One region of the Bradyrhizobium algeriense genome, then DNA from elsewhere that is predicted to be linked to it. Evidence: predicted binding sites of a transcription regulator. Region 1 holds the regulator's gene; each other region holds the start of a gene.
What was found. The regulator LexA, encoded in region 1, represses DNA repair genes until DNA is damaged. The targets are predictions, from matches to a motif close to TGTTCNNNNTGTGTTCNG.
Positions count from the first base shown of each region.

Region 1 (10,524 bases):
TCGGAAAACCCTTCTGGGCCGAATATTGATGCATCGGCGGCACCACGATGCGATTCTTCAGCGTAACGCCGCGGATCGTCATCGGGGAAAACAGCAGCGTTTCCGTCATCCGTCGTTTCCTCGCACCCGGACATCATTGTCCCGGCATCGCACCTGGAAGTGCCGGCGCCGGGAAGTGTCTTCTACTTTGCGGCGCCGTCGGCAGATTTGGCTTTCGGCTTGGCCGGCGACGCCTTGGCAGTATCTTTGGCCGCCGCTTTCGGCGGCGCGCTGTCGCTGCGCATGGTTCCCCAGGGGTCGGTGCTCTTCTGCTCCGGGATATTGCCGAGCGAGCGCTTGTAGGCCCTTTCGGCGTCCCTTTCGGCCGCTTTTTCGGTTGCCGACTTTTCCTTGTCGGTCTCACCGTATCTGGGAATAGGATTCTGAGCCCAGACGGGCCCGGTCAGCGCGGCGATCACACATGTAGCGCCCAAAATTCTGCCCAGGATTTTCATGCCACCAGCACTCCCTTTTTCGCGCCAAGGCTTAGCACAGCTCCGGCACCGGCTTAAACGCCGGATCGGGCCGAATTCAGTCCAGCCCGTTGCCCATGGCTGACCAGTTTTGTAAACGATGGCCATGAATTTGCCGCCAGCGCCCTCCTCCGTCGACGTGTTGCTGTTCGACCTCGGCCGTGTCGTGCTCGACATCAGCTTCGATCAGGTGATGGCGAAATGGGCAGGGCACGCGGGCTGCGAGCCCGCCGACCTCGCCAGGCGCTTTGTCGTCAACGACAGTTTCAAGCATCACGAGATCGGCCGGATCGACGACGCGGCGTTCTTTGCGAGCCTGCGCCAGTCGCTCGGCATCGGCCTCACCGACGCGCAGTTCCTGGAAGGCTGGAACGCGATCTTCACCGGCGAGATGCCGGGAATTGCGCCGCTGCTGGCCGGCGCAGCACAACGCCTGCCGCTTTATGCTTTTTCCAACACCAATCCGGCCCATGTCGCGCATTTCTCGCAGGCCTATGGCGACGTGCTCAGCCATTTCCGCGAGATATTCCTGTCATCGAGCATCGGTTTGCGCAAACCCGACGCGGAAGCCTATGATCATGTGGTAAAAGCGATCGGTGTGCCGGCGTCGCGGATCCTGTTCTTCGACGACTCGGCCGCCAATATCGAAGGTGCGCGGGCGCGCGGCCTTTGTGCCATCCACGTGACATCGACGGATGACGTGGCAAGGGCGCTGACCGCACTTGAGATCTAGAGCGGCATGACGTTTCTTTGAACCGTCATCCCGCTCTATCCCTTTGATTTGAGCGTGATCTATTCGGAAAACCGGTGTCCACTTTTCCGGATCATGCTGCTGGAGGTCTGCCCGTGGCCTTGATGCCTGTCGCCGATGCGCTTGCCGCAATCCTTGCCGGCGCCGAACCGTTGCCCGAAGAGATGGTCGCGCTCGACGATGCCTGGCATCGCGTGCTGGCGCGCGACGTCGCGGCACGGCGCACGCAGCCGCCGCAGGCGATGTCGGCGATGGACGGCTATGCGGTGCGCGCGGCCGATGCCGCCGATCTTTCGGTGCGGCTGAAGGTGATCGGCGAGGTCGCCGCCGGCCGCCCGTTCGAGCGGAAGGTAGGCCAAGGCGAAGCGATGAGGATCTTCACCGGCGGCGTGATCCCTGACGGCGCTGATGCCGTCATCATCCAGGAAGACACGGCCATCGACGGCGATCACATCGCCATCACCGAAGCCGCCGTTCGAGGGCGGCATATCCGCCCCGCCGGCGTCGATTTCCGTGAGGGCGATGTGCTGCTCACGCGCGGGCGCCGCCTCACCGACCGCGATTTGTCACTCGCCGCCGGCATGAACTATCCGGAGCTTGCGGTGCACCGCCGCCCGAAAGTCGCAGTGCTCGCCACCGGCGACGAGCTGGTGATGCCGGGCGCTACCCCCGGCCCAGGCCAGATCGTCTATTCCAACGGCTACGGGATCCGAGCACTGGCGCGGGCGGCGGGCGCCGAGGTCGTCGATCTCGGGATCGCCGCCGATACGGTCGATGCCACCGCGCAAGGCATCCGCCGTGCGCGCGAGGCAAACGCGGATATCCTGATCACCATGGGCGGCGCCTCGGTCGGCGACCACGACCTCGTCAAGCGGTCGCTGGAGGCCGAGGGGACGGCCATGATGTTCTGGCGCATCGCGATGCGGCCGGGCAAGCCGATGATGCACGGCAGGCTGGGCACGATGCGGGTGATCGGCCTGCCCGGCAATCCCGTCTCCTCCTATGTCTGCGGCTTCCTGTTTCTGGTGCCGTTGATTCGTGCATTATCGGGCCGCGACGCCGTCCATCATCGGCGCGAAAGCGCCCTGCTGGGCCACGATCTCGCTGCCAACGACCAGCGTGAAGACTATCTTCGGGCCCGCCTCGAAGCGCGCGAAGACGGCACGCTGATCGCGGTGCCGGTCAGTCACCAGGACTCATCGCTATTGGGGAATCTCGCTGCGGCACGGGCACTTGTGATACGTCCGCCGTTCGCGCCGGCTGCCGCGAAGGGTTCGCGTTGCGAGCTGCTCCGGCTGCCGGAATGACGCCTGAACGGCGCCTTTGAGGGTGTCTTCAGCCGAAGCCGCAATGCGTTCACCTGAAATTAAGTGGTTGCGGAACACATATCGAACATATAGTGTCCGTTCATGATTTGTTTCGACTGCTAGTGTCTATGGTTGGGAGTTTTGGGGACTCCCGCGATGGACCCTGGAGATTCGGGACCGAAAGACTGTACCAACCGGGGGAATGCTCGCGATGCTTACGCGCAAACAGTATGAACTTCTGCGTTTCATCAATGAACGGCTGAAGGAAGCCGGCGTACCGCCCTCCTTCGACGAGATGAAGGATGCGCTCGATCTGCGCTCGAAATCCGGAATTCACCGCCTCATTACGGCGCTGGAGGAGCGCGGCTTCATCCGCCGCCTGCCCAACCGCGCCCGCGCCATCGAAGTCATCAAGCTGCCGGAGCTGGCTGCCGCCGGCAACGGCCGCCGCGGCTTCACGCCGAGCGTCATCGAAGGCACGCTCGGCAAACGCCCCGTAAGCGCGCCGGCCAGCGAGGACGACGGCAACCGCCCGGTCGCCGTGCCCGTGATGGGCCGGATCGCCGCCGGTACGCCGATCGAGGCGCTGCAGACCCGCAGCCACACCATCAGCGTGCCGCCCGACATGCTCGGCTCCGGCGAGCATTACGCGCTCGAAGTGCGCGGCGATTCCATGGTGGACGCCGGCATTCTCGACGGCGACATGGCACTGATCCAGCGCAACGAAACCGCCGACACCGGCGACATCGTGGTGGCGCTGATCGACGAGGAGGAAGCCACGCTAAAACGCTTCCGCCGCCGTGGCGCCTCGATCGCGCTGGAGCCCGCCAACGCTGCCTATGAAGTGCGCATCCTGCCGCCGAACCGGGTCCGGATTCAGGGCAAGCTGATCGGTCTGTACCGGAAGTATTGAATGGTCGGGTTACCGACAGGACTGCGACGGCCCCGGCCTTCGGCCGAGGTTTTTTGTGGGGCGTGGGGAACTAACCTGCGTTATCGCGTTTGTGATTTAAGCGCAGTGCGTCCGTCGCAGAAATGCCCAGAAACAAGAAAAGGCTCTGCGCCAAGTCTACTCTGATAGAGGCCTGTGCCTCCTTCAAGACACGGGTCAGCTATCTCAAATGAGGGAGCCATCCGATGTGTGACTATAGCCTGCATGCTGTGGCAACGCGACCGGCCCAGGTCGGCGAGACGCTGATCACCACCACATTCCGCGGTACATCGACCCGCGGCTTTGCGTCGGAACGCGAGCCCGCAGTGGCGGTCTGCATGCTTCCCGGCACCGAACTGGCGTTCACCGAGGACGTCAGATACGACAACCGATGGATCTGGACGCGAACCACCGACTGGCGGGTCGGCAAGTTCAACCAGATTGAACCCGAAGTGTCCGATCGCCATCATGACGCGATCGAATTTCCTGACGGAAGCCATGTGCTGGTGACGCAGCTTTGCGAAGGCCAGCGCGCGACCGTGCTGCAATTGCCGGTGACCGAGGGCGAACGGTCGGCGAAGGCAAAGGAAGCGGTGACGGAGGCGCCTCGGGCCGGATCCATCGTGACCGGATAAACGACGCACATGCGATCCGCCGGTTTCAGGCCGGCGGATCGTGGTGATATGGTTTTGTGAGAAACTGGGCGCCGAGGGGCAGTCGGTGGTCAACAAGGTTACATGGCAAAAAGCCGGTCGCGTCACGGAGCCCGGACGGTACATGTTCCGGTACGGCTGGCTGACTATCACGGCCGAAGATCTCGCGATCTGGCGGCAATTCCCCGAGGCGTCGTTCACGCTGGTCAACCTGCCGTCGACCCCCGACGCGCCGGAGGAATTCCACCTCGGCGCATTCGAAATACCGGCCACTCCCTCAAGTCCCCCGCTCGACGAGCACTGAAATTCATCTAGAGCCCTGGGGTTAGATTTTTTGATTTGACGCGTTTTCTTGACGCGAACCGGTCTCCTCCCCGGATCAAGTCCGGGGCAGGCTTTCGCTGGAGCTCTACTCCTCCGCCTGAAGGTCGGCCTCGGCCGGCGTGGCGTCGACCGCGCGCGGCACGACGCGTGGCGCAAGCACGGTGGCGTCTGCCTCGCTCTCGTCGGCGATGGCCGGCGACCACGGGCGATCGATCCCCCTGGGTTTTGCCGCCTCGACGACAAATCCCTCACGGCCTCGCCGCAACGCCATCGCGCCCTGCCGCCGCAGCCGGTCGGCATCGATGACCGAAGCCGCGCATGAAGCGGGCACCTGCCGCAGCGTCACAATGAGCGCCGCGCGCTCGCAATCGTCCGCCAGCGCCTCGGGCTTGTGCGCCTGCGCGACCAGGCCGCCGGCGGCGGATTGCATCACGCAGCCAAGGTCGTCGCATGAAACACCTGCGGTGAGCGATGCATCGGCCGCTGTGCGTGCGTCCGCATCCGCCGCCAGCCACTCCTTCAGCAGGAAGGCATCCCGGGAGCCCTTCACCGCATGCATCAGATGCAGCCTTCCATCCTGGCCGCGGACGCCGACATTGCGGCCGTCGGCGGAGACCAGAATATCCGGCTGCGGCACCCTCGCCGCCCACAGCGCCGCCGATAGCACCAGCGCCGCGCCCGACCAGCGCAGCGGCGTGCGCAGCAGGCCGAGCAGAATGATGCCGAGGCTCGCCGCAATCAGCGGGCCGATGCCGAACGCCGGCACCCGGCCGACCGCGCCGGGCAACGCCGCGACCCATTGGGTCACCGCGATCATCCAGTCGATGCCGACGCCCATGATCGCCCAGAACAGCCGGTCGAAGCCGAACGGCATCGCGACGAGGCCGAGCAGGCCCGCCGGCATCACGACCGCGGAGACGACCGGCATCGCCGCGAGATTGGCCAGCACGCCATAAGGCGTGACGCGGTGGAAGTGAAAGGCCGCATAGGGCATGGTCGCGAGCCCCGCCACCAATGAGGCCAGCAACAACATCGTGAGTTCGCGACCGCCCCACAGCGCCGCCCGCGCGGTTGCGGTGTTGTCCGGCGCCGCGAACAGGCGCGGCATGCCGATCTGCACCAACGCCACCAGGCCCAGCGTGGCGGCAAAAGACATTTGAAAACTCGGATGCACCAGTGCTTCCGGTGCCACCGTCAGCACGATCAGGGCCGCGACCGCGAGCGTGCGAAACGTGATCGCCCGGCGATCGACCATGACCGCGATCAGCACCACGGCCGTCATGAAGAAGGAGCGCTGCGTCGCCACTTCCGCCCCCGACAGCAGCAGATAGAACGCGGCGGCCGCAAGCGCCGCCACTGCCGACCATTTCTTGATGGCGTAACCGACCGTGAGCGTTGGAAACAGCGCCAGCAGCGCCCGCACCGCGAAGAACACGACGCCGGCGACGACGGCCATGTGATAGCCGGAGATCGAAAGCACGTGGCCGAGGCCTGAGATGAACATCGCGTCGTTCACCGGCGGCGAGATCGCGTCGCGCCGCCCGGTCAACAGCGCGGTGGCGATCGCGCGCTTGTCGCCCTCCAGCGTCGTCCTGATCCGCGCGTCGATCGTGTCGCGCAGGCCCTGCATCAACGCCGAGTAGCGCAGGCGCAGCCCACCGCCGGTGGCGGGCGCCTCCGCGGTCTTGATCGCGCCCATCACGAAGCCGGAGGCACCGATGCCGGCGAAGAACATGTCGCGGCTGAAATCGTAGCTGCCCGGCCGCACCGGCGTGAGCGGCGGCAACAGCCGCGCCTTCAACTCGACAAAGCTGCCGACCGCGGGCGCCGTGCCCTTCTTCACCGACAGCCGCACGCGTTCGAGCCTGGTCGTCCCGCGCGCGCTCTCCATGGTGACGACGCGCAGGACAAAACGGTCGGTGCGTTCGCGGATGTCGCGGGTTTCGACGAAGCCCGTCAGCGACACCGAAAACATCGGCCGCGCCAGCACGCCATGCGCGACCCGCGCCGTCTTCCACGTCGCGATCGCAAAGCCCGCCGCGACGGCTGCGACCATCACCGCGATCGGAAAGAATTTTTGCCGGCGCAGCAGAATCGCCACCGCACATAGCGCGATGGCCACGACGGCGGCGACTGAGAGCACCGGCTCATGGTCGGCGGCGAAGTAAAAGGCGATGCCGGTGCCGAACGCGACGGGCACCCAGGGCAGCAGGCGGCCGGCGCCAGCCTCGGCGCGAGCCCATACGCGCAGGGTTTCGATAAGCGGCGGCCAGAAAGCGGGACGCGACGGCAGGAGGCCGCCGATAGGCGCCGCCGCGCGCGGCGGCCAGGTCCCGGCATAGCCCCGCTTCCGGCCCGAAATGTCGCCCTGCTCCGCCACCCCGGTCTACACCTTACGATCCCGTGGAGATCACAAGACTACCGGACGGTGTATTGCGGCCGCAGCGGAACGGATGCAGAAACCTGAGGAAATGGGCCGCGACACCCACGGGACCTCTCCCGACTGATTTTCCGCCAAAAGATAATTCGATCGCGTGGAAAACCACCGTTAGGTCAGCCCAACTGCATTTTCCGACTCGGCAAAGCGTGCTCGTTCTCTGAAATTCAGGCCGGTTGCGGAGCACGACGTGAGCCAGTTTTCTTGCATGCTTTTGCTCGTGATGGCTCTCACGCTCACGGCATGCTTCGGAATAGCAGCCTGGCGCGTCTCCGGTGATGCATCTGATGTCACCGGGAGCACTCCGCCGCCGTTGATTGACCTGCGTTAAAAGCTTCCATGCGCTTTGCGTGTTCAGGCAGAAACCTGAAGAAATGCGCTGCGGCTCGCACTATAGTCGCTGCATGAAGCTTGCCGCCTGCCTTTCATCCGCCCTCATGATTATCGCCTCGGCGACCACGGCTGCAGCGGCTGAACAATGCCGTTTCATCGAGGCGAGATCCGAGCGCGAGGCATGCTATAAGCGCCAGGATGCTGAACGGACCGCCCGGCAGAAAACCGACGAGGCCAAGCAGGCGCAGCAAAAGCCGTATGAGCCGGTGTCGCAGGAGGATGCCCTGCTCGCCAAATCCCTGCGCAGCATTTGCCGGGGCTGCTAGGCGCCGGCGCCACCATCCAATCCCGGCAGCCCACCGCCCTGGAAAGCGCTCTTGCAATTGCGCCGCAGCAGGATGCACACTGGGTGCGCTTGACTAGGTGTCAACGTCTACAGCTCTCGGCCCGACTGGAATTCACGGTTGCGCGCGGAACGAGCGGAGGATGACGCCATGCGAGAAATCGAAATCCACGACTATGCGCGGCAATTGCTGGAAGCACATGGCGCCAAGGCCATTGCCGAAGCTGCCCAGAACGCCATCGAACTCGAAGCAAAAGGCGAGCTCGAACTGGCCAGAACCTGGCGGCATATCGAAGACGCCATGAAGCTCATGCGCGGACCGCACCAAAGCTGAAGCTGCCGGCAACGCAGAACGTGAGCCAGTCACAAGCCGCTTCGCTGCGGCTGAATGGCAGCACGACCTCCAAGATGCGGCTCTCCATAACAGGAGTGAAGCCATGTTTCCGAAGTGTGCAACAGCCGAAGATCTCGTGAAGGCGATCAGGGAAGAGGAGGTGCAGATGATCGATCTGCGCTTCACCGACTTGCCTGGCGTGTGGCAGCATTTTTCCGTCCCGCCGGGTGCAGCTGATATCGATGCTCTCAGCGAAGGCATTGGATTCGACGGCTCATCCATCCGCGGCTTCCAGGAAATTCAGGAAAGCGACATGCTGGTCGTGCCCGACCCGACCACAGCCTTCCTTGACCCGTATTCCCCTGCATCGACCCTGGTCCTGATCTGCAACATCAGGGATCCCGTGACCGGTCAACCCTATAGCCGTGACGCCCGTTACATCGCCCAGAAGGCCGAAACTTACCTGAAGGGCAGCGGCCTCGCCGATACGAGCTACTTCGGCCCTGAGGCGGAGTTCTTCGTGTTCGACGACGTGCGCTACGGGCAGGGCATCAATTTCGCCTTCCACGAAATCGATTCCAGCGAAGGCAGTTGGAATAGCGGCAAAGAGGAAGAGCCGAATCTGGGCCACAAGCCGCGCCCGAAGGAGGGATACTTTCCGGTTCCCCCGACCGACAGCATGCAGGCTCTCCGCACCGAAATGGTGCTGACGATGCAACAGCTGGGCATACAGATCGAAGCCCATCACCATGAAGTCGCGACCGGCGGCCAGAACGAGATCGACATGCGCTTCACTACGCTCACCCGTATGGCGGACAATCTGATGATCTACAAATACGTGGTGAAGAACACCGCCCGCGAGCACGGCATGACCGCAACGTTCATGCCGAAGCCGCTGTTCGAGGACAATGCCTCGGGGATGCACGTTCACCAGTCCCTGTGGAAGGGCGAGACCAATCTGTTCTACGACAAGGGCGACTATGCCGAGTTGAGCCAGCTCGGCCGCTACTACATCGGCGGCCTGTTGACCCACGCCTGGGCGTTGTGCGGGCTTTGCGCCCCCACCACGAACTCCTATCGGCGCCTGGTGCCGGGCTACGAAGCTCCGATCAATCTGGTCTATTCTCAGCGCAACCGCTCAGCCTGCTGCCGGATTCCGATGTATTCGCCGAACCCGCGGGCAAAGCGGGTTGAGTTTCGCTCACCGGATCCCTCCTGCAATCCCTATCTGGCCTTTGCCGCGATGCTGATGGCCGGCCTTGACGGCATCAACAGCCGGATCGATCCGGGCAGCCCGATCGACAAGAACCTTTATGACCTGCCGCCCGCCGAGGCGAAGGACGTGAAGTCGACACCCGGATCACTGGATCAGGCGCTTGACGCGCTCGAACGCGATCACGCTTTCCTGCTCCGCGGCGATGTGTTCACCGGCGACGTGATCGAGACCTGGCTCGACTACAAGCGCAAGAAAGAGATCGATCCGATCCGGCTGCGTCCTCATCCTTACGAGTTTCATTTGTATTACGACATCTAGAACGGGATGACGCAGGGACCGTGTCATGACACGCAACCGGCTTACGGCTCAATCAGCGGCGTCTTCGACGAAACGTGATGGCTGACGATTTTCCATTCGCTTGCGGAGAGATGGTGGGCACGCTTTGCTTTGCCCACCCACCCTACGCAGCCTCAGCCCTTCCCGCCGACTTCCTTCGCAAAGGTGTCGCGCAGGCCGATGGTGCGGTTGAACACGGGCTTGCCGGGCATCGAATCCTTGTCGCGCACGAAATAGCCCTGCCGTTCGAACTGCATCACCTCGCCCGAATTATCAGCGGCCACCGAAGGTTCGATGCGCGCGTCGGGCAATACTTCCAGCGACTCCGGATTGAGGTCGGCGGCGAAATTCGCAGCATTCGGGCTCGGGTTCGCGAACAGCTGATTGTAGACGCGGATTTCCGCCGGCACCGACTGCGCGGCCGACAGCCAGTGCATGGTGGCCTTGACCTTGCGTCCATCAGGCGCGTTGCCGCCCTTGGTGGCGGGATCGTAGGTGCAGCGGAGTTCGACGACTTCGCCTGCATCGTTCTTGATGACGCCGGTGCATTTGACGAAATAGGCGTAGCGCAGCCGCACTTCATTTCCCGGCGACAGGCGGAAGAACTTCTTCGGCGGGTTCTCCATGAAATCGTCGCGCTCGATATAGAGCTCGCGGCCGAATGAAATCTTTCGCGTGCCGGCGGCGGGATCGTCGGGATGGTTGACGGCCTCCAGCTCCTCGAGCTGGCCTTCCGGATAATTCTCGATCACGACCTTCAAGGGCCGCAGCACCGCCATCCGCCGCTGCGCAGTCTTGTTCAGGTGCTCGCGAATGCAGAATTCCAGCATGCCGACATCGACCACGCTGTTGGCTTTAGCCACCCCGATGCGCTTGACGAATTCGCGCACCGCCGCCGGCGGCACGCCGCGCCGCTTCAACCCGGCAATGGTCGGCATGCGCGGATCATCCCATCCCAAAACGTGACCGTCACGCACGAGCTGCGTCAGCACGCGCTTCGACAGCAGCGTATAGGTCAGGCTCAGCCGGGCGAATTCGTACTGCCGC
Region 1 is NZ_JAZHRV010000001.1:3,394,128-3,404,651, forward strand. It holds gene V1286_RS16720 (NADH:flavin oxidoreductase/NADH oxidase) at 1-109, opposite strand, end outside; gene V1286_RS16725 (hypothetical protein) at 183-620, opposite strand; gene V1286_RS16730 (HAD family hydrolase) at 619-1,245, shown strand; gene V1286_RS16735 (molybdopterin molybdotransferase MoeA) at 1,359-2,570, shown strand; gene lexA (transcriptional repressor LexA) at 2,782-3,483, shown strand; gene V1286_RS16745 (hypothetical protein) at 3,708-4,136, shown strand; gene V1286_RS16750 (hypothetical protein) at 4,222-4,458, shown strand; gene V1286_RS16755 (ComEC/Rec2 family competence protein) at 4,564-6,858, opposite strand; gene V1286_RS16760 (hypothetical protein) at 7,320-7,574, shown strand; gene V1286_RS16765 (hypothetical protein) at 7,743-7,925, shown strand; gene glnA (type I glutamate--ammonia ligase) at 8,029-9,459, shown strand; gene V1286_RS16775 (glutamine--tRNA ligase/YqeY domain fusion protein) at 9,612-10,524, opposite strand, start outside.

Region 2 (10,524 bases), 3.4 Mb from region 1:
AACATCAGCTCGCGCCGATCCCGGGACAATCCATTCGTGACCGCCAAATGCGCCGTTTCGCACCCCCCAAGGCTCGCCTCAAGAAGGCTCGCCTCAAGGCTCGTTTTTGGCCTGTGCGCCGCCGCGTGCCTCTGGCTCGCGCCGCAGGCGGCTTCCGCGCAGGGGCGGCTGGATGCGCAGTATGAGGCGACGCTGGCGGGCATTCCGGTCGGCAAGGGGGCCTGGACCATCGAAATCGGCGACGACACGTTTTCGGCCGCCGCCCAGGGCGGCACCGCAGGCCTCCTGAAGGCGTTTTCCGGCGGCACGGGCTCGGGCGCCAGCCAGGGCCGGGTCGTCAACGGCGCGCTGGTCGCGAATGCCTATACCGCCACCACCACGACGCAGAAGAAGTCCGAAACCATCCGCCTCGTGCTGACCAACGGCAATGTGAAGGATTTTTCGATCGATCCGGCGCCGCCGGTCGATCCGGACCGCATCGTCGTCACCGACGCGCACCGCAAGAACGTACTCGATCCCATGACCGGCTCGATGCTGCGCGTGCCGGGGAATGGCGAGGTGCTGAGCCCGGATTCCTGCCGCACCGGCGCGGGGATCTTCGACGGGCGCATGCGCTACGACCTCAAGCTCGATTACAAGCGCATGGAAACAGTGAAGGCCGAGCGGGGCTATCACGGGCCGGCGCTGGTCTGCGCCATCTACTTCACGCCGGTCGCGGGCTACATCCCCGATCGCCCCGTGATCAAATATCTCGCCACCGAACGCAAAATCGAGATCGCCTTCGTGCCGATCGCGGGAACCCGCGTCCTGGTTCCATTCCGCATGACGATTCCGACGCCGTTCGGCCTGGCGATGCTGGAGGCGACGTCGTTCGTGACGACGGCAGCGCCGCCGAGGGTGGCGAAGACGAATTGAGCCTGGAAGCGGCGCGCGCCCTTTCTTCCTTCTCCCCTTGTGGGAGAAGGTGGCGCGAAGCGCCGGATGAGGGGTTCTCTCCACGGGCGGGACTCGCGGAGAGAACCCCTCACCCGTCTCAATCGCGCTTTTGCGCGATTGATCCACCCTCTCCCACAAGGGGAGAGGGGGACACCGAGCCCGCGGGAATCCTGTTGACTCTTACCCCATTCTGATTCGACTCCGGTCTTTAAGAATTTCACCCTCACACCGCCGCTTGTGGAGCCCGTGTAAACTTGATCTAGTGCCGCCCCGGGCGGGTCAGCGCGAGATGTTGCGGTGAACGTATCGGGTTTCGGGAGGAGTCAGCGATTCGGGCGCGTTTCGTTCCAGACTCGTTCCAGAGCTTAAGCCGCGACCGCATCGCCGTCGCAAAGTGAAACAGAATCGGCGGGATGGCGCCGAGGAACCAGAAGGGCTTCCTGTCATTGCGAGGAGCGTAGCGACGAAGCAATCCATTCCTCCGCTTGCCGCGCTATGGATTGCTTCGCTTCGCTCGCAATGACGGCTCAAGCGCCGGCACTTAATAGAAACACCTGCACATAATGGCTTTCTCACCTTCCACGTTCGCGACCGATCGCGCGCCAGGCGCCGGCGTTACCGCCGTGCTCGGGCCGACCAACACCGGCAAGACGCATCTGGCGATCGAGCGGATGCTGGGGCATTCCTCCGGCGTGATCGGCCTGCCGCTGCGGCTGCTCGCGCGCGAGGTCTACAACAAGATCGCCGATCGGGCGGGCGTAGACAGCGTGGCGCTCGTCACCGGCGAGGAGAAGATCAAGCCGAAGAACCCGCGCTACTGGGTCTCCACCGTCGAGGCGATGCCGCGCGATCTCGATGTGAGTTTTCTCGCCGTCGATGAAATCCAGATCGCGGCCGATCTCGAGCGTGGGCATGTGTTCACCGACCGCATCCTGCATCGCCGCGGCCGCGACGAGACGCTGCTGCTGGGCGCCGCCACCATGCGCCCGATCATCGAACGGCTGTTGCCGGGCGCCTCCATCATCACCCGGCCGCGGCTGTCGCAACTCGAATTCGCCGGCGACCGCAAGATCACGCGCCAGCCGCGACGCACCGCGATCGTCGCGTTCTCGGCCGATGAAGTCTATGCGATTGCCGAACTGATCCGCCGGCAGCATGGCGGCTCTGCCGTCGTATTGGGCTCGCTCTCGCCCCGCACACGCAATGCGCAGGTGGCGATGTTTCAGAACGGCGACGTCGATTATCTCGTCGCGACTGACGCCGTCGGCATGGGGCTCAACCTCGATGTCGATCATGTGGCGTTTGCGTCAGACCGCAAATACGACGGCTATCAGTTCCGAAGGCTCAACCCGTCCGAGTTCGCGCAGATCGCGGGCCGCGCCGGACGCGCCACGCGCAACGGCACCTTCGGCACCACGGGGCGCTGCGCGCCGTTCGAGCCGGAGCTGGTGAACGCGCTGCAGAACCACACGTTCGACAGCGTCAAAATGCTGCAGTGGCGGAATTCAAAACTGGATTTCGCCTCGCTCGGCGCGCTGCAGGTGTCGCTGGCGCTGCCGCCGGGGCATGAGGCCTTGACCCGCGCGCCGATTGCCGAGGATCAGCGCGTGCTCGATCATGCGGCGCGCGACGGCGAGGTGAGGGACATGGCCCACGGCGCGGCCGCCGTGGAACGGCTGTGGGACGCCTGCCAGATCCCGGATTACCGCCGGCTGGCGCCCGCGGCCCACGCTGAGCTCGTGACCACGCTTTATGCATTCCTGATGAAAAGGGGCCGCATACCTGACGCATGGTTCGCCGCCCAGGTCGACCAGGCCGACCGCGTCACCGGCGATATCGACACGCTGTCGGGCCGGATCGCGCAAATCCGCACCTGGACCTTCGTCGCCAACCGCCCGGACTGGCTATCCGACCCCGACCACTGGCAGGGGATCACGCGGGAGGTCGAAAATAAATTATCCGATGCGCTGCATGAACGGCTTACGGAGCGTTTCGTTGACCGGCGGACCAGTGTATTGATGCGCCGCCTGCGGGAGAACTCAGTTTTGAATACGGAAATTGGCAAGACCGGCGAAGTGATTGTGGAAGGCCACGCGATCGGCCGGCTCGATGGATTTACCTTTGCACCCGATGCGGCGGAAGCCGGCTCGGACGCCAAGGCGTTGCAGGCGGCAGCCCAACAGGTGCTCGCCAGCGAGATCGACGCGCGCGCCACAAAACTTGCCGCAGCGCCCGACGATCAGTTCGTGCTGACGTCAGATGGCACCATCCGCTGGACTGGAGATGCCGTCGCAAAGCTCGTCGCGGCCGACGACGCGCTGCATCCGCGATTGCGCATCATTGCCGACGATCGCCTGTCAGGGGCGCCGCGCGAGGCCGTGCAGGCGCGGCTCGATCTGTGGCTGAAGACGCATATCGAAAAGCTGCTGGGGCCGCTGTTCGGGCTGTCGAAGGCCGAGGACATCACCGGCATCGGGCGCGGCATCGCGTTCCAATTGGTCGAGGCGCTCGGCGTGCTGGAGCGCGCAAAAATTTCCGCCGAGATGAAGGATCTCGACCAGGCCTCGCGCGCCACTTTGCGCAAATACGGCGTGCGCTTCGGCGCCTATCACATCTATTTCCCCGGGTTGCTCAAGCCTGCGGCGCGCGCGCTGGCGTCGCTGCTGTGGGCCGAGAAGCAGGACAATGTCGATATGTCCGCGCTCTCTGGCGCGCAGCATCTGGCGAGCTCGGGCCGCACCTCGTTCCCGGTCGACAAGGCGCTGCATCGGGATGCCTATCGCGTGCTCGGCTATCGCCAGTGCGGCGAGCGCGCGGTGCGCGTCGATATCCTGGAGCGGCTCGCCGATCTCATTCGCCCCGCGCTGGCCTGGCGCGAGACGTCGCCCGGCGAAAAGCCGACCGGCGCGTTCGATGGCCGCGGCTTTGTGGTGACGCAGGCGATGACCTCGCTGACAGGATCCGCCGGCGAGGATTTTGCTTCGATCCTGCGCGCGCTCGGCTACCGCATGGACAAGCGCCCGCCATTGCCGCCGAAGCCAGCGCCGGTGGAAGTGGTCGAGACCGTCTCCACTGAGGCAACGCCGGTCGAGGCGAGTGCCGAGGCAATCGCAGAGACACCGGCTGAAGAAGTCGCAGCCGATCTGCCGATGTCAGGCGATCCCGCGCCGTCGGCATCGCTGCTGCCCAACGTCACGCTGGTACCCGTCGCGAGCGAAGAGCCTGCCGCGCCGGTCGAGGCCGCACCCGAACCTGCCGAGACCACGCCGGCGGAAGCCGCGATCGCGGACGCGCCCCCGGAACAGGAGGCGGAGCCGACGATCAGCGCCGCCGAAGCTGCGGCCGAGCCCGCCACCGCGAGCGAAGCGCCTGCCGAAAGCGCTCCCGCTGAAGCCGCTCCCGCGGAGGCCGTAGCCGCGGAAGCCTTGGAAGCCAAGCCTGAAACGAAATCTGAGACGCCGGCCGAGCCTGCGCTCATCGAAGTCTGGCGGCCCGGTGGCCGTTCCGACGAGCGCCGTCCGCATCACGACCGCAACCGCCAGCGCCATCACGGCCGCCCGGCCGAAGGCGCGCCAGCCGTGGCTAGAGAAGGCGGCGAGGACGCGCCGCGCGAGCAGCGTCATCGGCGCGGTCGCCGCAATGACTTCCGCAAGCCGCGCGAGGGCGCGCCGGCCGATGCTACCGCTGCGCCCGCGACTGAGGGCGCACCGGCGACTGAAGTGCGCGAGCAGACGCGTCAGGACCGTCCGCCCCGCGAGCGTTTTGAAGGCAAGGGCCGCGACGGCGATCGCCGCGACAAATTCGATCGCAACAAGGGCGACCGCAACAAGGGTGGTGATCGCAACAAGGGCGAGCGCGGCGGCCGCGATTTCGGCGGACGCGACAAGGGCGGCCGTGACAAGCGCGACCAAGGACCATCGCACCGTCAGTGGGCGACCAGCGCGGCGCCGCGCGAGCGTGACCGCCCGGTCGATCCCAATTCGCCATTTGCAAAACTGGCGGCGCTGAAGGAACAGCTCGCCGGCAATCGCAAGGAATAGTCGAGCAGATATTTGGAGCGGCAGCGTCTCGATAAGTGGCTGTGGCACGCGCGGGTGGTGAAGGCCCGCACCTCCGCTGCCGCGCTCGTCGAAGCCGGTCACGTCCGCATCAACGGCGTGCGTGAGAAGGCGCCGGGACATTCCGTTAAGCTCGGCGACGTGCTCACCATCGCGCTCGATCGCACCGTGCGCGTTCTCAAGGTGGCCGGATTTTCCGAGCGGCGCGGCGATGCTACGGCCGCGCGCGTGCTCTACGATGATTTGCAGAATGACAAAGAGTGACTATGTGCACAGAGCTGGCGGCGAGGCCTGAAAACGGCGGTTTGAAGCACGCCGCTTCCCTTGCGGCAGCGGACCGCATGCGCTACGCAAACCCCGGAAAACTGATCCGTTTCGGAGCCTTGTTCGGAGCCCTGGATGACTTACGTCGTCACTGAAGCCTGCATCAAATGCAAATATACCGACTGCGTTGAGGTCTGCCCCGTCGACTGCTTCTACGAGGGCGAGAACATGCTGGTCATCCATCCCGACGAATGCATCGACTGCGGCGTCTGCGAACCCGAATGTCCCGCCGACGCCATCAAGCCGGACACCGAGCCCGGTCTGGAGAAGTGGCTCGAGGTCAACACCGAGTACGCCAAGAGCTGGCCCAACATCACCCAGAAGAAGGAAGCGCCGACGGACGCGAAAGAATTCGAGGGTGTGGAGGGCAAGTTCGAGAAATATTTTTCCAAGGAACCCGGTAGCGGCGACTAGGCTGTGGATAAGTTAAGGGCTCGTTGAGCCTGTTTTCGCCCCCAATCTGAACCGAACCAGCGTTGCTGATTTAACCCTGTTATTGGACTTATGGCGGATACGGCCCCGTAAAGGCCCGGAACCCGGCGTAAATCATTGATTTTTGCGGAAAATGTGCTATATTGGGCACATTACAAGCCGATCCTGGCCATGTGTAGCTTGTGGCCCCGGTGGGTTCCCGTAAAACATCGAACAGGGGCGTGGCAGTTCCGCGCGCAGGCTGTGTCACAGAAAACGCGTAAAAAGAGTGCTTCCAAGACCACGAAAAAAGCCGCTCCGGCCAGCCGCAGCGCAACCAAAGGCCGTGCCAAGGCGACTGTAAAGGTCGCAAGGAAGGTTGCGGCCACAAAGTCCTCAAAGAACAAAAGAAGCGCAATGCCAGAAAAGACTGCCAAGACTGTCGCGAAAGCGGCGGGTTCGAAGACCCCTGCGTCCAAAGTTGCTGCCAAAGCTCCTGTGAAGACCCCTGTGAAGGCTGCGCCCCCGAAGGCCGCCATTGCTGCGCCGAAGGCTCCCGCCAAGCCGGCTGCCGCCGCCGCGCCGCGCGTCGAGGAGCCGAAGAAGGTCGTGACCCAGCGTCAGGGCTTCAAGGCCAATGAATTCGTGGTCTATCCCGCCCACGGCGTCGGCCAGATCCTGGCCATCGAGGAGCAGGAGATCGCGGGCGCCAAGCTCGAGCTGTTCGTGATCAATTTCATGAAGGACAAGATGACGCTCCGCGTGCCGACCGCCAAGGTCGCCAATGTCGGCATGCGCAAGCTGTCCGAGCCGGCGCTGGTCAAGAAGGCGCTGGAGACGCTCAAGGGCCGTGCGCGCGTCAAGCGGACCATGTGGTCGCGCCGGGCGCAGGAATACGAAGCGAAGATCAATTCGGGCGACATCGTCGCGATCGCCGAAGTGGTCCGCGATCTCTACCGTTCGGAATCGCAGCCCGAGCAGTCCTACAGCGAACGCCAGCTGTATGAAGCAGCCCTCGATCGCCTGTCGCGCGAAATCGCCGTCGTCCAGCATTCGACGGAGACCGAAGCGGTGAAGGAAATCGAAAGCCAGCTCGCCAAGAGCCCGCGCCGCGGCGCCAAGGCTGAAGCGACCGAGGCTGACGGCGAAGCCGACGAGGCCGATGTCGAGGCTGACGGCGACGACGCTGCCGTAGCGGACGAAGCCGCCTGAAAGGGTTCGACGGATTGAGATAAAAGCCCGGTCGAAAGACCGGGCTTTTTGTTTGCGTTGCGGGAGAAACCGCGGGAGGGGCGGGCTCTCAACACATCCAATCGGTGGAGGCCGCCTCGCAGGTAAGGCACGGTATTGAGAACTGTCCTTATGGACGGTGATAAGCGCAGTGCCCAAGTCGGGCGGCCTGAGGCGGTCGAGATGTTCGGCGGCGTCGCTGGTCCGGAGATGAGAAGCTCAAGATTGTCGTGGAGGGCTTGCAGGCGCCGCGCCAAGTTGCGGCGCTGGCTCCGACGAGGGCGGCCGCCGCGCCGCAATCATGTACACCCCTATCGCCACAGCCAAGCTCAACGACATCAATCCACAGACTTGGCTCGCTGACGTGCTGGCTCGCCTGCTGGATCCCCCCTCAAGCGCGTTCACGACCTCTGGCCGTGGAACCTGGCTTCTTCAGAACGCCGTCCACGCTGCATAAGCGCAGTCAGCCATCCGTCCAATGTAACTTAGCCGGGGCCGCCGCGGGGTACACATGCGGATCATCCGGCCATGCACATCGACCAAATAGCTGCTGCCGACAGACACCGTGCCAGCCCGCGACGATTGTCTGAGGAGCAACTATAATGGCTGAGATCCAAGTCATATCCTGTGGGTGAGCATGTGAGCAAAGAGACCGCCGTTGACCACGTGACGCAGAACATGGAGACGTACAACAGAATCGCTGAGCACTACCACGTGACTGCGACGCCTGGGCTTCGCGCCTGGAAGGAAGAATCAATGCGGCGTTTCGCGGCCTTTCTGCCGGGAGCCCATGTTGTCGTCCCAGGCTGTGGGGATGGCCGTGACTCACGGTTCCTGGCATCCCTGGCCTTACAGGTCACTTCATTCGACCTGTCCGACGCTATGCTGCGAATTGCACGAGAACGAGATCCTTCGGGGACTTATCTCAAGCTCGATTTCCGCGATATGGCGAACCTTCGCGGGCCGTTCGACGGCATATGGGCCAGTGGCTGCTTGTACCATCTCACCAAAGCAGAGTTCGTGCGGTGCGTAACGACGTGCAGATCTTTGTTGTCAAAAGCTGGGGTGCTGTACGTGAGCATGAAAGAGGGACAAGGCGAACGTTATGAAGAGATTCTCGGGCCTCGCTACCCTGGAGGCGCAGAGGCCAGAGCCCTTCTTCAAGGTAGACGCTTCTACGCCTACTATGAACGCGACGAGCTTCTCAAAGCACTCGACGGCTTCGCCTTGCTTGCCGAACAGCGTGTGGAACCCGCCGAACGTGGGTTTGAGTTGTGGTTGCGCAAGATTGGCGAGGCTGCCGCCCAGTCTAGACAAGTTTAACTTCGGTCACTTCAAGGAACGGCGCGCGATATCTGCCGCCGCTTGCGCGGACGAGCCGGTTCCGCCGAAGTCAGGGCAGGCCCACCAATGGCCGCAACAGGAGCGTGACGCTCGCGACCAGCACGCAGCAACTGCTCGACAATATGAAAAGAAGAAAGTTTTCCATGCTGCAATCCCTTTGCCGCGATTCCTTTTTTGTTGGGAAGCCGACGTTTGAGCCCGCGATCCGTTCCGGTCATTTTTGCGGAGTACATTTGCAGTAAAGGCGGGCCGACTTCCGGTTCCGCGATGGAACTCGACGCGATCTCGCTGTTGGCTATCGCTCTACTTGAGGCAGGGCAATTGGAACCCGAGGCTGACGGCGACCTGACAATGCCGATGTGAATGCTGGTTTGCTCACCTGCCCGGATTGTCTTCGACTTCGCGCATGCGTGCCGCGGCGGACAAGTCGCTTGCGTCAGCAGTGGTCGGGAACTTTCGCCTCAACCTGTCGCGCCGCCGTTCTCTCGGAATGTGGTCAGATTTCCGGCCTCTTGTGACCAAATTTAAAAGTGAGTCTGGCATTTCACATCCAATTGAACCGCAGGGGTGTTCGATGAAGACTCAAATTCCGCTGGTCTTTTTCGCCGCTTGCATTGCTGCTCTCGCGCCGATCGGCATGCCGACTGTGCAGGCGAAAGCGCAGATCAAAGAATGCAGCGTCAAGCCGGCGTCAAATGCACGAGGGCATTGGTCCTGGCGCCTCATCGACGGACGAAAATGCTGGTACGCCGGCAAGGCCGTGATCCCGAAATCCTCATTGCGGTGGGCCGCTGTGGCGCCCGCGCAAGCCAAGGTCGATGTGAGGCCCGTCGTTGTCGCTGCTACGCCCGTGGTTGTCGCCGCAGAGAGACGTAGCGACCCCATGGATGCACAGGCGCGAATGGTCGACGCCGACAATACGTTTGAGGCGCGGTGGCGAGCGCGTGTAAGCAGCGAGTAGGTGAGGCCGTAGCGAATTTGATGTTCGCTTCTTTAGATGCGTAGCCCGGATGAGCCACCGGGCTACGTTCTGTCGGAGTGCCCGCGCCTCAATCCACCACGATCTTCACGCGATCCCTTGGCTTGACCTGGGCGTGCTGGTCGAGGCCGTTGAGGATGCGGAAGCGTTCGGTCGGGCGGTCGACGCCGGTCATGCGGTGGGAGAGGGATTCGACGGTATCGCCGGGCTGCACGGTGATGACCTTGATGCGCAGGGGGCGCGCGGCCTGGATTTCTTCGAGCGTCAGGCGGCGGAAAGAATTCACCGTCTCGCGCGCATTGCGCTCGCTCTCGGTGTTGCGCTGCTTGGCGGCGAAGATGAAGCGGTAGACATCGCTGCCGTAGCGCAGCGCAAAGACCTTGAACTGCCATTGATCGCCGTTCGCGGAAGCCGAAGCCACCGGGAAACCGTTGATCATGAGGTCTTCGGTCGAGCCCTTGTCGACGCCTTCCATCCAGCCGGAATTGAGATAATCGGCAAGCGACTGTTCGGCCGGCACGCGCACCACGTCGAAGCGCATCGCCTGCGTGCCGCCTTCGCGCACCCCGATAACGGCCTGCGCGGTGTTATCCAGCGTAAACGTATCGGGCGCAGCGAAGGTGAAGCCGAGCTTGGGATGCAGGAAGCGCCGGCCGCGCACGAAACCTTCGCTGGGATCCTCGCCGTAGACGAGGTTGTCGATCGCGGCGAGATAGGTCTCGCGGTCGCGCTCGGCGTTCTGCGGCGAGGTGTATTGCCGGGCGCTGGCCTGCGCGTTCTGCACGCGCTCGGGGGTTGCCGGATGCGAGGACAGGAAGTCCTGCGCGCGGGGATCCAGCGAGGTCTTGCCAGCCTTCATCGCCGCATTGCGTTCCATCGCGGCGAGGAAGCGTGCCGCGCCATAGGGATCGAAACGGGCACGGGCCGCAATGCCGACGCCGATGCCGTCGGCCTCGAATTCCTGCGCGCGAGAGAAGCTCGCCATCGTCAGTTTCGTTTTCGCCAGCGCCAGCGCCGTCAGATCGGGGTCGTTGCTCATGTCGGTGACGACACGGGTCACGACCGCAGCCTGCCGCGCCTGGTCTTCCCGGATCGAGGCGTGCTTTGCGATGACATGCGCCATCTCGTGGCTCAGCACCGAGGACAGTTCGGAGGTATCGCTGGCGAGCGCCACCAGCCCGCGCGTCACATAGAGCTGGCCGGTCGGCAGCGCGAAGGCGTTCACGGCCCCGGAATTGAGGA
Region 2 is NZ_JAZHRV010000001.1:6,772,205-6,782,728, reverse strand. It holds gene V1286_RS32685 (DUF3108 domain-containing protein) at 37-915, shown strand; gene V1286_RS32680 (helicase-related protein) at 1,500-4,976, shown strand; gene V1286_RS32675 (RNA-binding S4 domain-containing protein) at 4,989-5,258, shown strand; gene fdxA (ferredoxin FdxA) at 5,394-5,732, shown strand; gene V1286_RS32665 (CarD family transcriptional regulator) at 6,240-6,941, shown strand; partial or broken gene V1286_RS32660 (transposase domain-containing protein) at 7,189-7,448, shown strand; gene V1286_RS32655 (class I SAM-dependent methyltransferase) at 7,599-8,282, shown strand; gene V1286_RS32650 (hypothetical protein) at 8,294-8,521, opposite strand; gene V1286_RS32645 (hypothetical protein) at 8,878-9,264, shown strand; gene V1286_RS32640 (M48 family metalloprotease) at 9,353-10,524, opposite strand, start outside.
Region 2: the regulator LexA is predicted to act here: its motif matches at 1,280-1,297, upstream of V1286_RS32680 (helicase-related protein).

Region 3 (10,524 bases), 2.0 Mb from region 1:
CACGGTGCAGGCCTGCAACACGTTTGCCCAAGGCGCTTTGTAGCTTAAGCTGGAAAAGTATTCGTCATGGCCGGGCTTGTCCCGGCCATCCACGTCTATAGTCTTAAATCGAAAACGTGGATGCCTGGGACAAGCCCGGGCACGACGGGAAGAGGCGGTCATGTCCTCCATCGATGAATCAAAACAATTCGTGCCGCTCAACATCGCGGTGCTGACGGTCTCCGACACCCGCACGCTGGCCGATGACAAATCCGGCACCACGCTGGCGGAGCGGCTGACGGCGGCGGGTCATCGGCTTGCCGCGCGCGAGATCATCGTCGACGACATCGATGCGATCCGCGTCATCATCAAGCGATGGATCGCCGACGAGGGCGTCGATGCCATCATCACCACCGGCGGTACTGGATTTACCGGCCGCGACGTGACGCCGGAGGCGGTCGAGCCGCTGTTCGAGAAGCGGATGGATGGCTTTTCCATCGCCTTCCACATGCTGAGCCACGCCAAGATCGGCACCTCGACGGTGCAAAGCCGCGCCACTGCCGGCGTTGCGGGTGCGACCTTCATCTTCTGCCTGCCGGGATCGCCGGGCGCCTGCCGCGATGCGTGGGACGGCATCCTCGCCGCCCAGCTCGATTACCGCACGCGTCCCTGCAATTTCGTCGAGATCATGCCGCGGCTCGACGAGCATTTGCGGCGGCCTAAAGCACAAGGCGCGTCGGCCTGACGAAGATTCTAGCGTGGCCAAACCAGCCGCGACCAGATCGCGTGCCACATCTTGCGATACCACTCTTCGCGCAACCCATGTGCGCGCTTGATGTAAAAGTCCAGGAGGTCCGGCGTGACGCGCCGCGGGATATCGCGACGCCGCGGCTTCACAGTTCGAGTTCCCAGGTTTCGCCGATCAGGTCTTGACCGAAACTGCGGTGCGGCTCGGTGGCGACCAGCTTGAACCCGGCCTCGTGATAGATTTTGCGGGCGGCAACCAGAATGCTCTGGGTCCACAGCGTGATCCGGCGATAGCCGCAGGCCTTCGCGAACGCGATGCATTCGCCGACCAGCCGATGGCCCAGCCCCTGGCCACGCCCGGCCGGGTCGACCAGCAAGAGCCGCAGCTTGGCGATATCGTCGGTGTGCCGCACCAGAAATATCGAGCCGACCTGCGCTCCCTCGATCTCGGCGATCCAGCAACGTTCCCGCGATGCGTCGAACGAGCTGAGGAACTTGGCTGCGATCTCGGCGACGAGCCCCTCGAACGAGGAATCCCAGCCGTATTCGCGGGCGTAGAGCGCGCCGTGGCTCTGCACCACCCATCCCATGTCGCCGGGACGCGGCTCGCGCAGCGTCGCCGGCTTTGGCGCTACACTGCCATCACCGAGCAGCCGCTCGATGTCCGTCATTGCCCCGATCAGGCGCTCCCTGCCGCCGCGTGTCAGCGCGGCAAGCATCGCCGCAACGTCGTCCTTTGTATTGCGCTCGAGTTTGGCGAACGCCTGACGGCCCTTGGCGGTCAATCCGAGCCGGTATTGCCGGCGGTCGGACGGCAGCGGTTCGCGGCTGATCAACCCGGTTTCATCGAAATTCTGCACGATGCGGCTGAGATAGCCGGCATCGAGGCCCAGTTCGGCGCCAATCTCCTTGGCTGAGAGATCTTCGCGGTGGGCGAGCTCGTACAGCACCCGGGCTTCGCTCAGCGAGAACGGGCTTTTCACGAGCTGCTGGTCCAGCACGCCGAGCTTGCGGGTGTAGAAGCGATTGAAGGCGCGAACCGCCGCGACGTCCCGTTCGGAATCCGGTTGGGGCATGATGCTTCCTCGATATTTGCCATTGTCAAATATATGATTGCCTTTGGCAAGTATATATTTGGCAGGCGTCCTGCGAGGCGCGCCAGCCCCGTTCTACTTTGCATGGGGTTGTTTTCGATATTTTGTGTCTGGGCCCTGCGGTGTACCGCTTTTAGGCGACGACCATGATCCGGCTGCGCAACTGGGTGCGCGCCGAGCGGCCGAGTTGGCGCAACAGCCGCGTCTCGGAACGGCGCGAATCCGGCCGGTAGCCGCCAAGCCGCTCATAATGGTCGCGCGCGATCAGGAGGCCTTGTTCCGCCGACGGGCCGGTAATCATGCGGGCGACGAATTTGAAGCCGTCGCGCAGCCGCGTGTCGGCATAGGGCGAGCGGGCATAGCGAAAGACCCCGGCGCGCGGCCGGTCGCTGCTCGATACGTTCTGGATGAACTGCGTGGTCTCGTCGATCCATCCATTGTCGAGCACCGCGCCGGCGTGCAGGAACATCAGCCATGGCGAGCGCGCCGCCCGCGCGCCTGCGGCCAGCGCCGCGGCGCGTGTTCCTTCAAACCCGAGAAAGCGGCACCCGGCGACGTCGGCCACCCGTTCGATCACGCCGTTGCCGGCCCTGTCGACCAGCAGCACCTCGCGGATGACGCCGGCTGCCGCTCCCGGCACCAGCGCCGCCAGCGTTGCGACGGCGGGCTGCTCGACCCCTTCGGTTGGAATGATCACGCTCAACATGGATGAGGCTTCGGTGACTCAAACGAGGAAAAACGCCGCACCGTTATCATGTTGTCACAATCAAAACAGCCGCTTGCGTGCAGCTTTTTGCGGCACTGGCGCCAATACCCTTTTCCGATGTTTGCGCTTCGTTGTGATTGTTGTCGATGATGTTCTTGATTTGTTCTTACGACGTGCTATGTTCGCTTCATGAGCCGAGCATCCTCTCATGCCCTCAAGCACCCGCCGGTCACGGCGCCCTCCGAGCCGGCGGGTGCGACACCTTTTCCTGAGCTTGCGGTCGCCATCGAAGGCCAGCGACGGCGTGGCCGCGGCGCGCAGTCCAACGATAGCGGCCGGTTCGAGGCCGAGGCGCGGGTCGCCTTCGACGATGGCTGGCAGAGCCTGGACGAACTGCCGCCGTTCAAGACGACGGTATCGCTCGATACCTCGCGCAAGGTCATCACCCGTAACGACTCGCCCGACATCGGGTTCGACCGTTCTATTAATCCGTATCGCGGCTGTGAGCATGGCTGCGTCTACTGCTTCGCGCGGCCGACCCACGCCTTTCTCGGATTGTCGCCCGGGCTCGATTTCGAATCCAAGCTGCTGGCCAAGCCGGACGCGCCGGAACTGCTCGAGAAGGAACTGGCCGCCTCCGGTTACGAGCCGCGCATGATCGCGATCGGCACCAACACCGACCCGTATCAGCCGATTGAGCGCGAGCACAAAATCATGCGCGGCATTCTCGAAGTGCTCGATCGCGCCGGCCATCCCGTCGGCATCGTCACCAAATCGGCGCTGGTGACGCGCGACATCGATATTCTGCAGCGGATGGCGAAGCGCAATCTGGCCAAGGTCGCCATATCCGTGACCACGCTCGATCCCAAGCTTGCGCGCACCATGGAGCCGCGCGCCTCGATGCCGCCGAAGCGGCTGGAGGCGCTGCGGCAATTGTCGGAGGCCGGCATTCCCGCGACCGTGATGGTCGCGCCTGTCATCCCCGCGCTGAACGATTCCGAGATCGAACGCATTCTCGATGCCGCAGCCCATGCCGGCGTCAAGGAAGCAAGCTACGTGCTGCTGCGGCTGCCGCTGGAAGTGCGCGACCTGTTTCGCGAATGGCTGATGGCGAACTATCCCGACCGTTACCGTCACGTCTTCACCCTGATCCGCGACATGCGCGGCGGGCGCGACTATGACTCGCAATGGGGCACGCGGATGAAGGGTACCGGCCCGATGGCCTGGATGATCGGGCGGCGGTTCGAAATCGCTTGCGAAAAGCTCGGCCTCAACAAGCGCCGCTCGAAGCTGACGACCGATCATTTCATCAAGCCGAAGCGAAGCGGACAGCAACTGAGTTTGTTCTAGAAGCCGTCATTCGGGCGCAAGCGACTTGTCCGCCGTAGCTCGAAGAGCGAAGGCGGAAGCAATCCATGTCGCCACGGAACAATGGATTGCTTCGTCGCTTACGCTCCCTTGCGCAAACGCTTCGCGTTTGTCGCAGGCAATGACGGATAGGAGAGTAGCATGAATACCAAAGCGCCAACCCCCCGGTTCACGGTCATCACGCTCGGCGTAACCGACATGCGCGCCAGTATCGCGTTTTACGAAGCGCTCGGCTTTGCCCGAAAAATGCAGGCAACCGGCGAGGCGGTCGCTTTCTTCGACACTGGCGGCACGCTGATCGCGCTTTTCCCGTGGGATCAACTCGCCCGTGACGCCACACTGCCGGATCAGCCGCGGCCGAAAACCTTTCGCGGAACGACGCTCGCCTGGAATTGCGGCTCCGTCGAGGAGGTCGACATCGTGCTGGATTTCGCCATCTCCTGCGGCGCGTCGCTATTGAAGTCCGCACACAAGACCGAGTACGGCGGTTACTCCGGCTATTTCGGCGATCCCGACAACCATCCCTGGGAAGTCGTGGTCGCGCCCGGCATCGAGGTTGGCAACGACCGGCGGGTTCATCTGCCGGATTAAAACCCACGATGCGATGGCCGCGCCGCTTCTCTCTGCCGGCAAGTTGCGGTATTGCAGCTTGATGAACCAGAAGCCCGCACCGCTATCGGAAAAGCAGCCGCTCGTCATCTTGACGACGCCGCGCCTGATTCTGCGCGCTGTGGTCGAAGAGGATATATCTACTCTGCAGAATCTGGTCTTCGCCGACAGCGATGTCATGCGCTTTGCATTTTCCGGAGCGACGATGGCACGGGACGCGGCCGAAGATTTCATCCGGAGGTTCTTCACCTTCGGTGTCAGCCTCACGGGGATGGCGGTTCTGATGGAAAAGCCCGCGGGCGATATCATCGGCTTTGCCGGCTTGTCCCCATGCAACGCGCTGGGAGCCGACGATTTTGAGATCGGGTTTGTCCTTGCGCGCCGGGCATGGGGCAAGGGGATCGCAACCGAAATCGGCGAGGCGCAGCTTGCCTTTGGGTTCGAGCAACTCAAATGCGGCAGATTGCTCGGGCTGGTCGATCCGCGAAATGCACCGTCCATTCATGCGCTCGAGAAGCTCGGAATGCGCTATCAGGAGACGATTGCGGATCCCGAACGCGGAAGTCGGAGCGTTTATGTGATTGAGGCCGCGGAGTGGCAACGGCGGCGCGCTGAATAACGGGAATTGTGCCGGGTTTCCGGTTGCGCCCGGGCGCGCGCTTTCGCACGATCCCGGCATGATTCGGGACAAGTCCGCCAAGAAAAACACCAAAAAGACCGACAAGAAGGCTGGCATGGAACAGGCCGAGCCGCTCAAGGGCGTAATCGCAGTCGCGCCGCCGAGCTTTCGCCGCGAAAGAGCGCTGATCAAGCGTGGCGTCTGGCCGGTGGCCGGCTGCGACGAGGCCGGCCGCGGTCCGCTGGCAGGTCCGGTGGTGGCGGCCGCCGTCGTGCTCGACCCCAGGCGAATTCCCAAAGGGATCGACGATTCCAAGCGGCTGACCGCCGAGCGCCGCGAGGAACTGTTCGAGGAAATCTGCGCGACATCGTCCTTTGCGGTCGCCTTTGCCTCGCCGGCGCGGATCGATCGCGACAATATCCTGCGCGCCTCGCTCTGGGCGCTGGCGCGGGCCGTGCGCGCGCTGCCCGAAATGCCGCAGCATGTGTTTGTCGATGGCCGCGACAAGATCGACGTGCCCTGCGACTGCGATGCAGTAATCGGCGGCGACGGCATCGTCATGTCGATTGCAGCCGCCTCGATCATCGCCAAGGTAACGCGCGACCGCCTGATGTGCGCATTGGCGCTGGATTGCCCGGGCTACGGCTTCGAAACCCACAAGGGCTACGCCGTGCCGGAACATCGCGAGGCGCTGGACCGGTTAGGCCCGAGCATCCACCACCGCCGGTTTTTCGCGCCGGTGATCGCCGCGCGGCTGAAACATTACCCCGAGACGGCCCAAGAGACGGTCGAACCCGATCTCTTTGCCGTGGACGGAGAGATTACTTCCGAGATTTCAGTCACGATCTGAGGCCGGTTGCCTCGGCGGCTCCTGCGCTCTATCAAACGTCCCTGGGGGACAGGGCTGCCCGGCCCGGCATTCGGACGTTTCATGCGCTTCACCTCGCTCGTTGTCGAACTGATCCGCGCCCGGCCGCGCCTGGTGGTCTGGATCGTGGTGCTGGCCCAGGCCGGGCTTTGGCTGATCCTGCCGATGCTGCTCTATCCGAGTCCGCCCGGCGACCTTGCGACCGTGCTGGCCTTCGGCCGGGAGTACCAGGTCGGAACCTGGCTCGGTCCGCCGCTGGCGTTCTGGCTCGCTGACATTGCTTTCCGAGCCGCCGGCAACAACATGTTCGGCGTCTATCTGCTGGCGCAGGCCTGCGCCGTCGTCACCTTCTGGGTCTATTATCAACTGGCCCGCGCGATCGTCGGCGGGCAGCAGGCGGTGCTCGCGGTCCTGCTCTCGCTGACGGTGGTGGCGTTCAGCTCGCCCGGCGTCGAGTTCGGCCCGCTGGTGCTGGCACGCCCGCTGTGGGCGCTGCTTTTGCTGCATTCCTGGCAATTGATCGGCCAGAACCGGCGCAATGCGTGGTTCGCCTGGTCGATCGAGGCCGGGCTGCTGCTGCTGACGACGTCGGCCGCGCCCGGAATATTGCTGCTGCTCGCCGGATTTGCCGTTGCCACCGTGCGGGGGCGGCGGGTCTTGATGTCGCTCGACCCGCTCTATGCGCTGCTCGTGATCGCCGTCCTGGTGTTACCCTATCTGATCTGGCTGCTCCGCGCCGACGCACTCGCCATGCCGCCATGGCCCGCGATCTCCGATCTTGGCGCGCGCGTCCTGCAATGGGGTGGGCTGCTCATCGGCCTGGCGCTGGCGATGTCCGCCATCGTGCTGCTGGCAATCCTCAATTCCGGCTGGTTCGCCCGCAATGCCGGGGAAGCGCCGATCATCTATCGGCCGCCGGTCGATCCGCTGGCGCGCGACTTCGTCTATTTCTTCGCCATCGCCCCGGCGCTGCTCGGAAGTTTCCTGGCCGGGCTGTTCAATTTCGACCACGTCGTGGGCGGCGCGGGCGTTGCATTGCTAATGTCGGGGCTTGCCGTGATCGTGGCGACCGGCGATCTGATTCACCTGCGGCGTCAGCGCATGTTGCGCACGGTCTGGGCCGCGGCGGTCGCCGCTCCCGCTGTCGCGGTGATCGCGACCGCGTTTGTTCTGCCGTGGACCGGCGCTGCCGAAGTGCCGACCGCGTTGCCGGCGAAGGCGATTGCGCATTTCTTCGGCGACAATTTCGAACGGCGAACCAACCAGCGGCTGCGCGCGGTAGCCGGCGATCCGCAACTGGCGAGTTTCATCGCGATGAGCGCCGGGCGCCCGCATCTGTTGCTCGACGCCACGCCGGAACGAACGCCGTGGCTGTCGGCGGCGAAATTCAGCGAGACCGGCGGCGTCGTGGTCTGGCGCGCCTCCGACACCTCAGGCACGCCGCCTCCCGAGATCGCGCAACGCTTTCCGGGCCTGGTGCCGGAAGTGCCGCGCGCTTTCGAATGGATGGTGAACGGCCGCCAGCCGCTGTTGCGCGTCGGCTGGGCCATCGTGCGGCCGAAGGCGCCGTAGTCGGTCCCTCGGCCCATCCTTCGAGACGCCCGCTTTGCGGGCTCCTCAAGATGAGGGAGACACTGTCTGCTCAAGTGCCTTTGCAATCGCGCGCAGATCCTGCCACGACATCCGCTTGTAGGAGGGCGACCGCAACAGGTAGGCCGGATGGAACGTCGCCATGGCGCGGATGGTGCGGGTGCCGGTGTCGTAGTCGAACCATTTCCCGCGGGTCCTCATGATGCCCTCGCGGGTTGACAGCAGCGTTTGCGTCGAGGGATTGCCGAGCGTCACCAGCACGTCCGGGTTCACGAGCTCGATCTGCCGCTGGATGAACGGCAGGCAGATTTGCGTTTCCTGCGGCGTCGGCGTCCGGTTGCCGGGCGGTCGCCAGGGGATCACGTTGGCGATATAGGCCTTGCTGCGGTCGAGCCCGATCGCCGCGATCATCCGGTCGAGCAATTTGCCGGAACGCCCGACAAAGGGCAGGCCCTCGATGTCTTCGTCCCGCCCGGGCGCCTCACCGACGAACATGATGCGCGCCTGCGGATTGCCGTCGGCAAACACCAGCCGCGTCGCGGTGTTTTTCAGCGCGCAGCCCTCGAAATTTTCCAGGAGCGTGCACAGCGCTTCCAGCGTCGGCGCCGTTCGCGCCGCTTCGCGCGCGATGGCGATCGCCGCTTCCGGCGGGGGCGCTATTTCGCTGCGCGGAACCGCCGGCGTCGCGGCGGGCACTTCCCTGATCGGGCGGGCTGGCGTCGTCTCGCGGACCGGGACGGGGGCTATCGGGGCGTCGGGCTCGCTCAGCCGATCGACCGGCGCCTCCGTCAACGCGCAATCGACCCCGGCCTCCAGATAAAAGGCCAGCAATTGCCTGATATTAGGCGCGGGTTCGGGGATCAAATCCATTATGCCAATCTAATATGGATCGCGCCGGCGTGAAACGCCTCGCCTCGCATTTCCATGGTTGTTATCGGCGCAAAAATCGGAAACAACCAGCCTTTAGAGCCGTTCTCAATCGGGCTGAGATCAGATCATGAGTGCAGAAGAACTTCCTCCCCGCGAATCCATGGAATTCGACGTCGTGATCGTCGGCGCCGGGCCGTCGGGCCTTGCCGCGGCGATCCGGCTGAAGCAGCTCAATGCCGATCTCAGCATCGTCGTGGTGGAGAAGGGTTCCGAAGTCGGCGCGCATATTCTCTCAGGCGCCGTGATCGATCCGGTGTCCCTCGACAAACTGATCCCGGACTGGCGTGAGGACGCGGATTGTCCGCTGAAGACGCAGGTCAAGGACGATCGCTTCTACTGGACCACCGCAACCAGCGCGATCCGGCTGCCGAACTTCGCCATGCCGCCGCTGATGAATAACCATCACTGCTATATCGGCTCGCTCGGCGATGTCTGCCGCTGGCTGGGGCCGAAGGCGGAGGCGCTCGGCGTCGAAATCTATCCGGGCTTTGCCGCGGCCGAGGTACTTTATGATGACAACGGAGCGGTGCGAGGTATCGCGACCGGCGACATGGGCATTGCCAGGGATGGCAGCCTCAAGGATTCTTTCACGCGCGGCATGGAACTGCTGGGCAAGTACACGCTGTTCGCCGAAGGTGCGCGCGGCAGCCTGAGCAAGCAGTTGATCGCGAAATACTCGCTCGACGCCAAGAGTGAGCCGTCGAAATTCGGCATCGGGCTGAAGGAAGTCTGGGAGATCGATCCCGCAAAACACCAGAAGGGCCTGATCCAGCATTCGTTCGGCTGGCCGCTCAACAATTCGACTGGCGGCGGCTCATTCCTCTACCACTACGACGACAACAAGGTGGCGGTCGGCTTCGTCGTGCATCTCAATTACGACGATCCGTATCTGTCGCCGTTCGACGAATTCCAGCGCTTCAAGACCCATCCTTCGATTCGCACCGTGTTCGAAGGCGGCAAGCGGCTTTCCTATGGCGCGCGCGCCATTACTGAGGGCGGCTATCAGTCGGTGCCGCGTCTGAGTTTCCCGGGTGGTGCGCTGATCGGCTGCGCCGCCGGCTTCGTCAACGTGCCGCGCATCAAGGGCGTGCACAATGCGATGGGCAGCGGCATGCTCGCCGCCGAACATGTCGCCGCAGCGCTTACCGCCGGGCGCGCCAACGACGAACTGGTCGAATATGAGAACGCCTGGCGGGATTCCGCCGTCGGCCGAGACCTGCACCGGGTTCGTAACGTCAAGCCGCTGTGGTCGAAGTTCGGCACCATCATCGGCGTCGCGCTCGGCGGCTTCGACATGTGGTGCAACACGCTGGGCTTCTCGCTGTTCGGAACCCAGTCGCACGCCAAGCCCGACCGCAAGACGCTGGATGCGGCGAAGGCGCACACCCCGATCGCCTATCCCAAGCCGGACGGCAAGTTGACTTTCGACAAGCTGTCGTCGGTGTTCCTTTCCAATACCAATCATGAAGAGGACCAGCCGGTTCATCTCAAGGTCGCCGACATGAACCTGCAGAAGGCGTCCGAGCACGATGTCTATGCCGGTCCGTCGAACCGCTATTGCCCGGCCGGCGTCTACGAATGGGTCGAGGAAACCTCAGGTCCGCGCTTCCAGATCAACGCCCAGAACTGCGTCCACTGCAAAACCTGCGACGTGAAGGACCCGAACGGCAATATCACCTGGGTTCCGCCCGAGGGCGGCGGCGGGCCCAACTACCAGGGTATGTAGCGAGGCCGTAGACCACGATTGCGTGAGCTGGAGGAGGGTGATACCGCCTCCGGCCACGATACCGCCATAGTAAAAGCGTTTCCGGGTTGAGCTGGCTAAATCGAAGCCTCAAGGGCCTAATCTGCCAATCGATTCGCCAACCCGTATCCTTGCGGTTGAGGGCCAAAAGCGGCATTGTCGCTGCCCGAGATGCCGCCGCTTGGGTTTGCATTCGAGACCGATCGTAACGATCCCGCCATACATCCTGGAGCAAGGCGAACGTGATGCTTTCCACTCGTATGAATCGTT
Region 3 is NZ_JAZHRV010000001.1:5,354,301-5,364,824, reverse strand. It holds gene ypfJ (KPN_02809 family neutral zinc metallopeptidase) at 1-43, shown strand, start outside; gene moaB (molybdenum cofactor biosynthesis protein B) at 161-724, shown strand; gene V1286_RS25905 (bifunctional helix-turn-helix transcriptional regulator/GNAT family N-acetyltransferase) at 873-1,802, opposite strand; gene V1286_RS25900 (glycosyltransferase family protein) at 1,954-2,526, opposite strand; gene V1286_RS25895 (PA0069 family radical SAM protein) at 2,716-3,876, shown strand; gene V1286_RS25890 (VOC family protein) at 4,036-4,485, shown strand; gene V1286_RS25885 (GNAT family N-acetyltransferase) at 4,451-5,122, shown strand; gene V1286_RS25880 (ribonuclease HII) at 5,181-5,972, shown strand; gene V1286_RS25875 (glycosyltransferase family 39 protein) at 6,054-7,562, shown strand; gene V1286_RS25870 (uracil-DNA glycosylase) at 7,608-8,444, opposite strand; gene V1286_RS25865 (electron transfer flavoprotein-ubiquinone oxidoreductase) at 8,578-10,236, shown strand; gene V1286_RS25860 (tetratricopeptide repeat protein) at 10,500-10,524, shown strand, end outside.
Region 3: the regulator LexA is predicted to act here: its motif matches at 2,677-2,694, upstream of V1286_RS25895 (PA0069 family radical SAM protein).